One region of the Peribacillus sp. FSL K6-5616 genome, then DNA from elsewhere that is predicted to be linked to it. Evidence: riboswitches for the same ligand, from Rfam matches in the RefSeq annotation. Region 1 holds a riboswitch; each other region holds the start of a gene.
The links. Region 1 has a riboswitch for S-adenosylmethionine ahead of MHB45_RS22510 (methionine ABC transporter ATP-binding protein). Riboswitches for the same ligand answer to the same signal wherever they lie in the genome.

Region 2: it holds a riboswitch for S-adenosylmethionine, as region 1 does, so the genes downstream of both, MHB45_RS04510 (Fur-regulated basic protein FbpA) here and MHB45_RS22510 (methionine ABC transporter ATP-binding protein) in region 1, are expected to answer to the same signal.
Region 3: it holds a riboswitch for S-adenosylmethionine, as region 1 does, so the genes downstream of both, MHB45_RS19115 (hypothetical protein) here and MHB45_RS22510 (methionine ABC transporter ATP-binding protein) in region 1, are expected to answer to the same signal.
Region 4: it holds a riboswitch for S-adenosylmethionine, as region 1 does, so the genes downstream of both, mtnW (2,3-diketo-5-methylthiopentyl-1-phosphate enolase) here and MHB45_RS22510 (methionine ABC transporter ATP-binding protein) in region 1, are expected to answer to the same signal.

The regions. Positions count from the first base shown of each region.
Region 1 is NZ_JBBOYT010000001.1:4,623,515-4,626,723, reverse strand. Features, by position in the region: gene MHB45_RS22515 (O-acetylhomoserine aminocarboxypropyltransferase/cysteine synthase family protein) at 95-1,405, shown strand; SAM riboswitch class I at 1,523-1,635, shown strand; gene MHB45_RS22510 (methionine ABC transporter ATP-binding protein) at 1,791-2,825, shown strand; gene MHB45_RS22505 (methionine ABC transporter permease) at 2,818-3,209, shown strand, end outside.
Region 2 is NZ_JBBOYT010000001.1:938,523-941,731, reverse strand. Features, by position in the region: gene MHB45_RS04525 (DUF459 domain-containing protein) at 1-204, opposite strand, end outside; gene MHB45_RS04520 (GNAT family N-acetyltransferase) at 393-899, shown strand; gene MHB45_RS04515 (aspartyl-phosphate phosphatase Spo0E family protein) at 969-1,163, opposite strand; gene MHB45_RS04510 (Fur-regulated basic protein FbpA) at 1,415-1,603, opposite strand; SAM riboswitch class I at 1,779-1,883, opposite strand; TPP riboswitch at 2,041-2,145, shown strand; gene tenA (thiaminase II) at 2,237-2,926, shown strand; gene thiW (energy coupling factor transporter S component ThiW) at 2,942-3,209, shown strand, end outside.
Region 3 is NZ_JBBOYT010000001.1:3,950,273-3,953,481, forward strand. Features, by position in the region: gene MHB45_RS19105 (methionine ABC transporter permease) at 1-165, opposite strand, end outside; gene MHB45_RS19110 (methionine ABC transporter ATP-binding protein) at 187-1,203, opposite strand; gene MHB45_RS19115 (hypothetical protein) at 1,241-1,504, opposite strand; SAM riboswitch class I at 1,549-1,660, opposite strand; gene MHB45_RS19120 (GNAT family N-acetyltransferase) at 1,778-2,254, opposite strand; gene MHB45_RS19125 (nuclear transport factor 2 family protein) at 2,264-2,692, opposite strand; gene MHB45_RS19130 (amidohydrolase family protein) at 3,082-3,209, opposite strand, start outside.
Region 4 is NZ_JBBOYT010000001.1:2,620,442-2,623,650, forward strand. Features, by position in the region: gene mtnW (2,3-diketo-5-methylthiopentyl-1-phosphate enolase) at 1-1,170, opposite strand, end outside; SAM riboswitch class I at 1,279-1,432, opposite strand; gene MHB45_RS12495 (pyridoxal phosphate-dependent aminotransferase) at 1,551-2,723, opposite strand; gene MHB45_RS12500 (carbon-nitrogen family hydrolase) at 2,822-3,209, shown strand, end outside.

The sequences.
Region 1 (3,209 bases):
TCTGGAAACCTCTTCTTAGAAGTGGTTTTTTTGTTTATAAAAAAGCCGGATTTCATATAATTCCAACTAAATCCATAGAAAAAGGTGAATTCATATGTCAGAGAAAAAGTTGCGCTTCGAAACATTGAGTGTTCATGGCGGTCTGCAAGCTGATGAAACAGGTGCCCGTGCCGTTCCTATCTACCAAAGCAATGCATACTTGTTCAAAGACACCGACCATGCAGCGAATTTATTTGGCCTAAAGGAGAATGGCTATATATATACACGGCTTCATAATCCCACGGTCAGTGTTTTTGAGGAAAGGATGGCCTTATTGGAAGGCGGTATCGGCGGATTGGCAACGGCAAGCGGAATGGCCGCCATCTCACTTTCAATCCTGAATATCGCCGCTGCAGGGGATGAGATTGTTTCTGCCTCTACATTATATGGCGGTACGTATAACCTTTTTGAAAACACTCTTCCTAAATATGGGATCAAAGTGAAGTTCGTTTCTCCCGATGATCCCGAAAACTTCAAAAGGGCGATTACGCCAAGAACTAAAGCCATTTTTGCTGAAACGATCGGAAATCCAAGTTTGAGGGTACTTGATATTGAAGCGGTAGCGGAAATCGCCCATGAAGCCGGCATACCTTTAATCATTGATAATACCTTCGCGACACCGTATCTTTGCAGACCAATTGACTTTGGAGCGGATATTGTCATCCATTCCGCTACAAAATGGCTTCTTGGAAATGGAACCACGCTAGGCGGTGTCATAGTGGATGGAGGGAAATTCGATTGGAACTCGCCAAACTACCCAGGCTTCACGGAGCCTGACCCAAGTTACGACGGTCTGGTATACGCAGAGGCAGTTGGACCTGCCGCATTCATAACGAAAGCCCGAGTTCAGTTACTCCGTGATTTGGGCCCTGCGCTAAGTGCCCAAAGTGCATTCCAGTTTACGCTTGGACTTGAAACGCTGCATGTAAGGATGAAAGAGCATCTATCAAACACCAAGTCTGTCATAAACTATTTAAAAAACCATCCAGCCGTGACCTGGGTTTCACATCCTGGTGATGAGGATCATCCCGATAAAGCCCTTGCGGATAAATATTTGCCAAAGGGAGCTGGATCTGTCGTGACATTTGGGATTCAAGGTAATCGCGAAGCTGGGGCAAAACTTATCAATTCGGTGGAATTATGGTCCCATGTGGCGAATGTAGGGGATGCGAAGAGCTTGATCATCCACCCAGCCAGTACAACCCATCAACAATTGAATGAGGCGGGTCTTGAGAAAGCGGGTGTAAGTGCCGATCAAGTCCGATTATCGATTGGGATTGAAAATGTAGAGGACTTAATAGAAGATTTGGAGCAGGCAATTGAAAAGGCGACGAACATCGTCTCCTTGACTTCCAAATCGGTTTAAGTAAAGTTCCTGTTCATTCTTGTACTAGAAATAATATACATTGCGCTCTTTTTTTATCTATGATAAAATTTCAGCATACTAAAGAACTTAATGATATTTAAATATTCTATATATTAGCTCTTATCAAGAGAGGTGGAGGGATGTGCCCGATGAAACCCGGCAACCGACAAGGAGATTTCCTTGGAAAGGTGCCAATTCACACAAAGTTTAATCACTTTGGAAGATGAGAGGAAGGCCTGTTTCTTCACCTGCCTTTCTGCTCATGCAGAAAGGTTTTTTCTATTTATTAATGGAGAAAACTTTTACATGATAGGAGAAACAGACTAATAATGTAGAGAAATCAACTAAGTTCATAGGTTTTATTGGATAAAAGAGGTGAGGGTTAATGATTACATTGACGAAAGTCAGTAAGCTGTTCCGAACAGGAAAAGGAAACAGTGAGACGATAAAGGCTGTAAATAATGTGAATGTTGAAATAAATAAAGGCGAGATTTTCGGGATCATCGGTTACAGTGGAGCGGGGAAAAGTACTTTGATCAGAATGCTCAATGGATTGGAAACACCTACAGAGGGATCCGTCGTGGTGGCTGAAAAGGAAATTTCAAAAATTAAAGGGGCTCAGCTCCGTAAGGCCCGTCAAGAAATCAGCATGATTTTCCAACATTTCAATCTATTATGGTCAAGGACCGTTCAGGAGAATATATCTTTTCCATTGGAAATTGCAGGAGTTTCTAAACCTGAACGCACCAAGCGTGTGAACGAATTGATCAAGTTAGTCGGACTTGAAGGCAGGGAAAAGGCCTATCCTTCGCAATTAAGCGGAGGGCAAAAGCAAAGGGTGGGAATAGCCAGGGCACTGGCAAATGACCCTAAAGTGCTGCTGTGTGATGAAGCGACTTCTGCTTTGGATCCGCAGACTACCGACTCCATACTCGAATTGCTTGTTGACATCAATCAGCGTTTGGGATTGACGATCGTCTTGATTACGCATGAAATGCATGTAATACGTAAAATCTGCCATCGTGTCGCCGTGATGGAAAGCGGGCAGGTTGTTGAACAGGGTCCTGTCCTGGATGTCTTCAAGAATCCTAAAGAACAAATGACGAAGCGTTTCGTGCAACAGGTAACGGAACCGGAAGAAACGAAAGAAACGATGGACCATTTGCTCGAACGCTATCCAGCAGGCAAAGTGATTCAATTGACCTTTGTAGGCGATCATGCAGAAAGCCCATTGATCACCAAACTTGTACGTAACTTCGAGTTGGATGTCAATATCGTTCAAGGTAAGATATCCCAAACAAGAAGCGGTTCATATGGCACATTGTTTATCCATCTAGATGGCAAAGAGGATGAAATGCTCCGCGCAATCGAATTCATTAAAGCACAGCAGGTAGGCGTGGAGGTGATTACTCATGCTTGAAGAATTATTGCCGAATGTTGATTGGGAAGACATCATTGAAGCTACGAAAGAAACGCTTTACATGACAAGCGTCTCTGTAGTGGCAACCTTTTTTATAGGCATAATACTAGGATTGATCCTTTTCCTGACAGGAAAGGGTAATATGTGGCAAAACCAGGCAGTCAACGGAGTCATGAGTGCTATCGTCAATATATTCCGTTCGATTCCATTTCTTATTTTGATCGTGCTGCTCATTCCTTTCACTAAAGCGCTTGTCGGTTCCATGATCGGTGAGAACGCTGCACTGCCGGCACTTATTATCGGTGCGGCCCCATTTTATGCGCGTATGGTTGAAATCGGCCTTCGTGAAATCGATAAAGGTGTAATTGAAGCCGCTAAATCGAT
Region 2 (3,209 bases), 3.7 Mb from region 1:
CACTTTTTGCTCCGATTGCGGATTATTCAATTCATCCTCAAGGCCATCTATATATCCTTCCCCGTCCTTATCCCCTTTTCCATAGGTTAATGAATCTCCAAAAGCCATGACCCTTTGCACATCTTCCGACTCCGAGGCCTGAAATTCATATGCAGCAAAACATATAACCAGTACGATAATCAATATACCTGCCAATTTTTTCATTTGGTTCTCCTCTTGTCTTTTTACTAGAAGTATTTAATCTTTTTCATACCCAAAAAATCTGCAGTACTAACATAAAAAAGAATTGTCAGATAAAGAATAAAGAGTGTATGATAATATAAAACTTTCAATGGAAACGGGATTACCCTTCATTCTGGAGATTGAATAAATGATAGTTAGGAGTTTAAATCATGGAAGAACACATAGAGTTTAGAGAGGCAGAACTATCTGATCTACCCAGAATTGTTGAAATATATAATTCGACAATTGCTTCAAGAATGGTCACGGCAGATACGGAACCTGTATCCGTCCAATCGAGGGTTAAATGGTTTGAGGAACATCATTCAGAAAGTAGACCGCTATATATCATTACTATAGAAGGGAAAACCGCTGGATGGATGAGCTTTCAATCCTTTTATGGCCGACCGGCATATAAATCCACTGCCGAAATCAGTATTTATATTGATGATTATTTCCGGGGAAAAGGAATTGGACAAATTTCGATTCGAAAGGCAATTGAATTGAGTCCAAAATTAGGTGTTAAGACTTTATTGGGTTTCATTTTCGCCCATAATACACCAAGCCTTAAGCTTTTTTCCAAATTCGGGTTTGAAGAATGGGCACATTTACCTCAAGTTGCCGAGATGGATGGCATTGAGCGGGATTTGATCATTCTAGGTAAACGTGTCGATATTTAATATATATTTCTTTAGAGCTATTGCCTTGAGCAGTAGCTTTTTCAGATTAATAAAGGTCGAATTGCTAATTTAAAAATACCTATATGCTTCTTGAAGGGAAAAATATTCAGAATCTCTTTTACTTGCTAACGCATTCAATAGCGTATCCAATTCTTGACTGGCTTGTACAGTCAGCAGACTTGTTAAGCCGTAAATCGCTCCCAACTTTATCATTTCCTGTCTCTTCTCTTCTACTTTTTCTATAGTTACCTTACGGCTAGGCATCATAGTCACCTCCCATTTATTCAATATTTTTACACTTTCATCATAATGAAACCACTAGTTAAAATCAACTATTTTTCAAAATTAAATGTGTTATTTTATAGGCCAAATGTAACAAAACACCTATTTTGTTATTTAATTATGTATAATTTGTGTCGTTTTCTAATAAACGCAAAAAAAGCATCCACTAGTGTAGACTGCGAATGCTTACATCATATCCCTTATCCAAAAATCCAAATATTGTATTCCGTTTACTATGTCATCCATTCAGAAGGTGACTCGTTATTAGGTCTATTTATAACAATCTTATATTCATCTTCAAGTACTTTTAATGGGGCATCATAAAGGTGCCTTTCATCAGAGGTTTTGTATACTCCATTGGCCAATAGCTCTTCAATGAGTTTTGCCTTCCTCTGTTCAATCCTCTTAAATAATTCTGCCATGTAAATGGCTCCTTTCCCAGTCGTCCTAGTGCCTGCTTCTAGTTAGCTAAACTTTATCAACTTGTTTGATTTCACCAAATTATATATACCTTTTCTAGTATGTCACTAAACGTTATTTCCCAAAAATAAAAGCCCCTTCTAATTTAAGAAGAGGCTGACAGTGTCCGTACGGCTCTTCTTATCTTCCAAGCATATGCTTGTTGGATTTAGCACAGTTCCCTAAACGGGTCCGCTGCCGAGGTTTCTTAGGGCCAAGTCCCTCCACCTCTCTGGATAAGAATTCGATATATAATGATGTAGAAATGATTCTATCCTAATAATCTTCAAAAGTCAATTACCTGGTTCTCCCTTTTTTCCTGGACATAAAGTGATTCCTCTTTCAAATACGGGTTGCATTTTCTTGTCTTTCTGATATGATGTCAGTAATTACATACAATTCACACCACTAGGGGAGTCTTTTTTAAGACTGAGATGGAATTAGTTCCGGACCCTTTGAACCTGAACCGGCTCATACCGGCGGAGGGAAGTGGATGATATCGTCCATTTTACAGACTATATCCATCTACCCCGTTCCGTATTCAGGAACGGGGTTTTTTATTCAACAAAGGGAGCCATTCTATAGGAGGATGAACAATGGAGAATACAAAATTAGAAACATTCAGTGATAGACTGCATGCACGGGCAAAAGAGATTTGGAAAAGGAACCATTCACATCCCTTTGTCCAGGCAATTGGAAACGGTACACTTCCTGAAAAGAAATTTGCCTATTACCTGAAGCAGGACTATGTCTATCTCATGGATTATTCCAAGCTCTTTGCTTTAGGTGTCATCAAAGCCCATAACATCGAAACCATGGCAAAATTTGCGAGCATTTTAAATGAAACCCTTCAAGTGGAAATGGATATTCATCGGCATTATGCTTCCGAATTCGGGATCAGCTCCAAGGAATTGGAAAATACAGAACCTACTCCAACCACTCTAGCCTATACAGGTTACATGCTAAATGCAGCTCAGCATGGGACTTTGGCAGACTTGGTCGCCTGTCTCCTGCCCTGCGCTTGGGATTATTATGAAATCGGTTTGCTATTAAAAGAACAAAATGGAGCAGCACTGGAAAACAATCGCTACGCAGATTGGATAAGGTCCTATTCATCTCCTGAATTCGGGGAAGCACACAAGTGGCTGATCACTTTGTTGGAAGAATTGACGGAAGGCATGCCTGAAAAGGAACTTCTTAGATTAGAAAAGCACTTTTTGGTTACTTCCCGATATGAATATTTATTCTGGGACATGGTTCAAAATGAGCAGGATTGGCCTCTGTAGGTGGTTGACATGAGGATGAATCCTATCAAGAAACTGACATTGACTGCCATGATCATTGCTTTAACGACGCTGACCAGTTCATTTATTTTCATCCCTGCAGGATTTGCAAAAATCTTTCCTATTCAACATCTGGCAAATGTCCTGACGGCGGTTCTATTGGGGCCTGCATATGCTGTGACACAAGCTTTTTTAGTTTCCATCATTAGAAACATGTCTGGTACCGGTTCAATTTTCGCCTTTCCCGGCAGCATGATTGGTGCACTTTTGGCCGCCATCCTTTATC
Region 3 (3,209 bases), 670 kb from region 1:
CAATACATTAAAAATCCATTTATTCTCCAGGATGTGACCCTTTCTTGTAATGACAAGCAGGATACCGAGCGGAAGCCCGATCAATCCGGAAAATATCAATGAGATGGCTACCATATAAAGTGTGTCACCGAAAGCTGTCGACAGCTGGTCTGCCGTTATTTCCATTCCCCAAAGCGTATTACCCATTTATACTTGCACCTCCTGGACGAGAATCCCCTCATCTTTAATATATTGATAAGCCTTGTCGACCTCATTTTTGCTCCCCGTTACTTCGATGATCAAATTCCCGAAAGGCGTTTCTTGGATTTCAGAAATATTGGCTGATAAGACACTTAAATGAACATCATATTTCTTCGAGATGGTTGAAAGTAAAGGAGTACCCGAAGTAGTTCCAATAAAATTAATTTTCCAAATAATCGGGATATGGGACCCTATGCTTTTTAAGAAACTTTGTGGAATTTCGTCATGTATGACCGTTCTCACGAAGTTTTTTGCAATATCCGTTTGCGGCTTGGCAAAAACTTCGAAAACCGAACCTTGTTCAACGACGCAGCCGCCCTCCATGACCGCTACCTTATTGCAAATTTCCCGAATGACAGACATCTCATGAGTGATTAGCAAAATGGTGATATTGTATTCTTTATTAATTTTTTTTAAGAGCTGCAGAACTGCACTCGTTGTTTGTGGATCCAATGCCGACGTAGCTTCATCACACAATAAGATCGATGGATTCGTAGCCAATGCCCTCGCAATGCCGATCCGCTGCTTTTGCCCGCCGGATAATTGTTCCGGATAACTCTTTGCTTTGCTCGATAAGCCAACGAACTCCAATAGCTCGCCTACACGTTCTTTGATTTCCTTAGCCGGAGTTCCCGATAAAACCAGCGGCATGGCAATATTATCAAAAACAGTTTTTGAGTTTAGTAAGTTGAAATGCTGAAAGATCATCCCGATTTTTTTCTTTTCTGCCCGTAATTCCTTCGGGCTTAATTTGGTTAAATCCTTGCCCCCAACAACCACCGAACCATCTGAAGGATGTTCAAGCAAATTGACCAACCTGATCAACGTACTCTTTCCGGCCCCGCTATAACCGACTACCCCGAATATATCCCCCTTTTCCACTGTCAAATCAATGCCCTTCAAAGCCTCGACAGTCTGTTTCTTTGTTTGATAAACCTTTTTAACACCTTGAAACTCAATCATCCAATCTCCCCCCATGCTGTTTATTTGTACGAATTCCTTATCCAGAGAGAAGAGCTTTGCAACGCTTCATAATGATAGGGTTAAATTCTGTCAAACTCACGAGTAAATCTGCAAAATTCACGAGTAAATGCACCAAACTCACGAGTAAATCTGCGAAATTCACGAGTAATTGCACCAAACTCACGAGTAAATCTGCGAAATTCACGAGTAATTGCACCAATTCTCCAAATAACCATATACATTTTGAATTAACAAAAGAGGCCTCTTCCGTCATCAGACAGAAGAGGCCTCTTTTAGACATAAAAAAGAGTAAACTCTTAAAATTAATTATCTAAGAAAAGCTCCTTCTTATCTTTCAAACTTTCGTCCGTTGGAATTAGCACAGTATTTTTACAAAAGTAAAAACCCGCTGCCGAGGTATCATAGGGCCAAGTCCCTCCACATCTCTTGATAAGAATTAACGTTATATTTAATTATGTCCTTCACTATATATTCTAATTCCACTAAAGTCAACCATATTTTTCATCGCGATAAATAGTTTCATAGTATAGTGAATCGATACTTTTTAATTATATTAATATAATGATTTACTCATTCTCCATACAGGGTATTTTTCATTTTCTTCCCTTATCTTCACCATGCCTGAATTCGTATATAAAGAAATCGCCCTTTGATTATCCGGAGAAACCCTTAAGTGATATTCGGATACATTAAATTGCCTGAAAAAGTTTTCTGCGTAGCGAACCAATTCCTTGCCAAGGCCTTTACTGCGGTATTCGGGAATAAGATAAAATAGATTCACATAGCCAATTTCAGTTCCTTCATACTCCCGAATTTGAAGTTCCATTTGTCCAATCGGTTCTTGGTCCTTTTCAATGATCACCTGTCCATCCGGAAATTTGCGGACCCTTTCTTCCATTCGTTGCAGATATGCATGTTCATCTCCCAAACCAGCATCAGTTCCAAAACTTACAACAAAGGAATCTTTCCGGAAATTAATGATAGTATCTTTATCTTTGTCCGTATCAATGGTCCGAAAGATCAACTTCATCCACCCCTATCATTTTAGTGAAATAGTTTTCAAGCAGGGAAAACTTTCTTTTTCATAAAAAAAAAGGGCATAAAGGAGCCCTTTTGTTTTTGTGCCTTGATGAAAAAACATTTGCCATCTTCCATTCGCACACTTCCAAATTGAACTTCTTAAGGTATGTTCCAGCTTATCTTCATCAAAAATCCGGTATGTAGTTAGCACGGTATCATCAGACAATGGATGCATCTCAAATTGACTTAGTGTCATGTTCACCGCTCCGGCTCCCTCTTGCCCCATAAAATCACTTTTTGTCCATATGTTACCTGAACTGCCGAACTCAAAGAAATCATCTTTCAATAATGATGAAAGTACTTCTGGAGATGTACGAACTTCAGATTTTAACAATTTCTCCTCCAGCTGATACAAATGCTCTTTTAATAATGAAGATTCCCTGTCCATTCATCTTATCCTCCTTTTTCAACCATTTCCCTCGAAGAAACCAAATAGGAAAATCGTGAATAATTAATACGTAGATTTTCAGTAATTCATGAACCATGCGATTTAAGTTTTTTTATCCAGCTGCTTGCTGATTAGCAGTTGGCTCATCTTGCGGTCAGCGGCATTATCTCGTTTTTAACCGTTTTTGCCGTCCCCATTATATTACTATTTTTAGCTGGCTTACTTCGTAACTGGACTCACAACGGATTTCTAAGTGTTAAAAATAATTTATTCCACGATACTAGCGGCCATTCCTTTTTTACTGCCATATTACTCCCACCCCAATAAAAAAAAGGAGCTGCAAATGGCAGCTCCTTTCTTCTGTGCATCCGGTTGTTCTCCCATCAGTGTTATCGTGATAGGGTTCCTTGCAGACGATTGGTTTCGGCGATTACTTTTTCTTCATCGATCGTTAAGCAGCGGCCATCTTTCACGACCATTTTGCCATCAATGTATACATCACATACGTCATTTCCGC
Region 4 (3,209 bases), 2.0 Mb from region 1:
AAGTTCCTTTCCTGCCAGAACGGCTTCCACAGCAGAACGGAAAGCCTTGGCACCGCCCTCTGCTCCGTCAGGGTGCCCGTGAATTCCGCCTCCGGCATTAATTACACTATCATGCCCGAAATCCTTGATCAGGTCCGGAACCATGCCCGGATGAATGCCTGCAGAAGGAACAGGGAAGGCTTTTTTCCATGCAAGTTCATCTTTTGTCAGAGCTTCAGCAATCGCTAAGGTCTCCGTTTTTTCAAGTGCGACATTTCCATAAGGAGAAGGGAACAAGGATAAATCCGCACCTGATAATCTAACTAATTTACCAAGCAATAATGGATAGCCGATACCATAAAATGATGAAGATGCCAATGCTCCGCTATATGCGGGGTGCGCCATGATCGGCAACTTGATACGATCATGTTCACTCAAGGCCTGCAATACATCCAAACCATATGTATGAACGTTGAACAATAAAGCATCTGCCCCTGCTTCAGCCGCTTGCTCTGCCTTATCCAATAATTCAAATGTTTTCCCTGATAGATTGACAGCATATAAAGTCCGGTGGCCAGTAGTTTCATAGACTTCATTCAATATTCTTTTTCCCGTTTTTATTCTATCGAAAAATGGAGTCAGTTCCTGATCAAAGAGGATCTCATCATCCTTAACTAGATCGACACCTCCCAATGCTTGTTGCCTCAGTTGCTCATTATGAAATGGTAGGTCTCTTCCCAATACGCCTTTAAAGATGCTCATCACCAAGGGCCGGTTAAATACGCCAACCTTTTCCCTTATGCCTTCAATGCCAAATTGCGGCCCGGGAAAAGCTTTTTGAATATCACCGACAAAATCCAAGTCAATAAGTTTTATTTCACCGTCCAATGAAAGTTTGCCGAAGACCGTCGTAAGGATTGCGGGTAAATCATTGGAGAAATTCCTTGCCGGATAGGCAATTTTAATCAGCGAACGGTATACTTTCCGATTAAAGTAGCTGTTTGCCCTCTCATCTTCAGATAGGGGTGTCACCGATACGACGCGTCCCTTATGTTTTTCCAGTTGTTTCTGTACCAAATGTGGCAAGTCCGTCCATGTCCCCACAGTCAGACCCAAGGCAATGCTCTCTGCTTTTTTCTCATGATTTCCATTAAAGTCATGAATTAAATAAGTAGCGACTATCTCGCTCATCTGATCACTCCTATAACACGTTAGTAAACTCTCGATGTCATTAATAACCTGAGATGGTCTCAAAATGGCAAAAGCCCCTTCATAAAGAAGAGGCTTTAAAAAGCCATCTTCTTATCTCCCAGCCCTCGGCTGCAAGAATTAGCACCGTGCCTTGTGGATTTCAAAAAAATCCGGCGGAAGGATTCCGCCCCATTTTACAATGGAATTACGGTCGGTTGCTGGGCTTCATCGGGCTAGTCCCTCCACCTGCTCAAAATAAGAAAACGCTGATATATAAGTTGCATCAAAGTATCGAAAGATTAAGAATTTATTTTGTATTCTGACAGGTAATTCCTACTTTGTCAATAAGTTTTAACTATTTAAAGGTGAATCATATTGCATTAAAATAAGTTTAATGTACGTATTCGTTCCACAGCCTCTTGCAGCCGTTCTTCCGAAGTCAGTAGCCCTACCCTGACATAACCTTCGCCAAATTCACCGAACCCATTCCCTGCGGCAACAGCTACATGGGCATGCGTTAATAAATAGTCCGCAAAACTCTCGGACGTAAAACCTTCAGGTACTTTGAGCCAGGCAAAAAACGATGCCGCTGGAGCTTTGACATCCCAGCCGATGGCCCTCAATCCCTCAATGAAAACATTCCTTCGCCCCTCGTACATCTGCACTAACTGCTCTACACAGGTCTGTGAGTCAAGCAAAGCGCTTGCCGCAGCTTCTTGTATCGCCGGGAAAAGACTCACATAAAGATGGTCTTGTAATAGTTCAAGAGCTTCTATTACACTCTTATTGCCCACTGCGAAGCCGACTCTCCACCCTGCCATATTGTATGTTTTCGATAGAGTGTATATTTCAACTCCTACATCCTTCGCTCCCTCCGCCTGCAGAAAACTTATCGGTTTTTTTCCGTCGAATCCTATCGCCCCATAGGCAAAATCATGGACCACACATATTGAATGTTCTTTTGCAAAGGAGACGGTTTCATCAAAGAAACTTTCATTTGCAGAAGCGCCTGTGGGATTATTCGGATAATTCAAGAACATCATTTTGGCTTTATCAAGAACTTCTTTATGTATGTCATCGTATTTCGGAAGAAAATCATTTTCTTCTGTCAAGGGCATCAGTTCGGTCTTTGCCTGGGCTAAAACAACACCGGAAAGATAATCCGGATAGCCGGGATCTGGAACAAGGATCGTATCACCTGGATTCAATAAACACTGCGGAAGTTCGACAAGACCTGCCTTGCCCCCGAAGAGAATCGCCACTTCACTATTCGGATCCAGCTTGACACCGTATTCTCGTTCATAAAAGACGGCAGCAGCATCTTTTAAATATTGATGTCCCCGGAATGGCGAATATTTATGATTAATCGTTTTTTCAGCAGCAGACTGCAAACTTTTGACGATATGTTCCGGCGTCGGCTGATCAGGGTTTCCCTGGCCTAAATTAATGACATCATGTCCTTGTTCCGTGATTGCATTGACTTTTGCGACCAGTGAAGCAAAAAACTGCTTGGGCAGGTCCTGAAGCAGTCCGGATTTTTCGAATTGCACCATTTATACACCTTCTCTGAAATTTCTTGAAATTCTAGTCACAAATGATATATGTTTATCGTAGTCTTGTAAAGCATTTTTTACGTGTGGGGGTTTTAACGATGAAGTGGAAAATAACTTGTATTCAAATGGATATAGCCTTCGGGCAACCAGATATCAATTTTCAGGTTGCAGAGCAATGGATGGAAAAAGCAGCTCGGTCCGAACCCGATATCGTCATATTACCAGAGCTTTGGACAACCGGATACGACTTGACCAGGCTGAATGAGATTGCTGATCAAGAGGCAGAAAAAACGATTGAATTTCTTAAAACACAGGCACAGAAACACCAGATTCACATCATCGGCGGTTCCATTGCGAAAAAAACAAGCAAGGGAATCTATAACACCATGATCATCATCGATAAACACGGAAAGCTCATTAAAGAATATGATAAGCTTCACTTATTTCAATTAATGGATGAACATCATTTCCTGCAGCCAGGTGAAA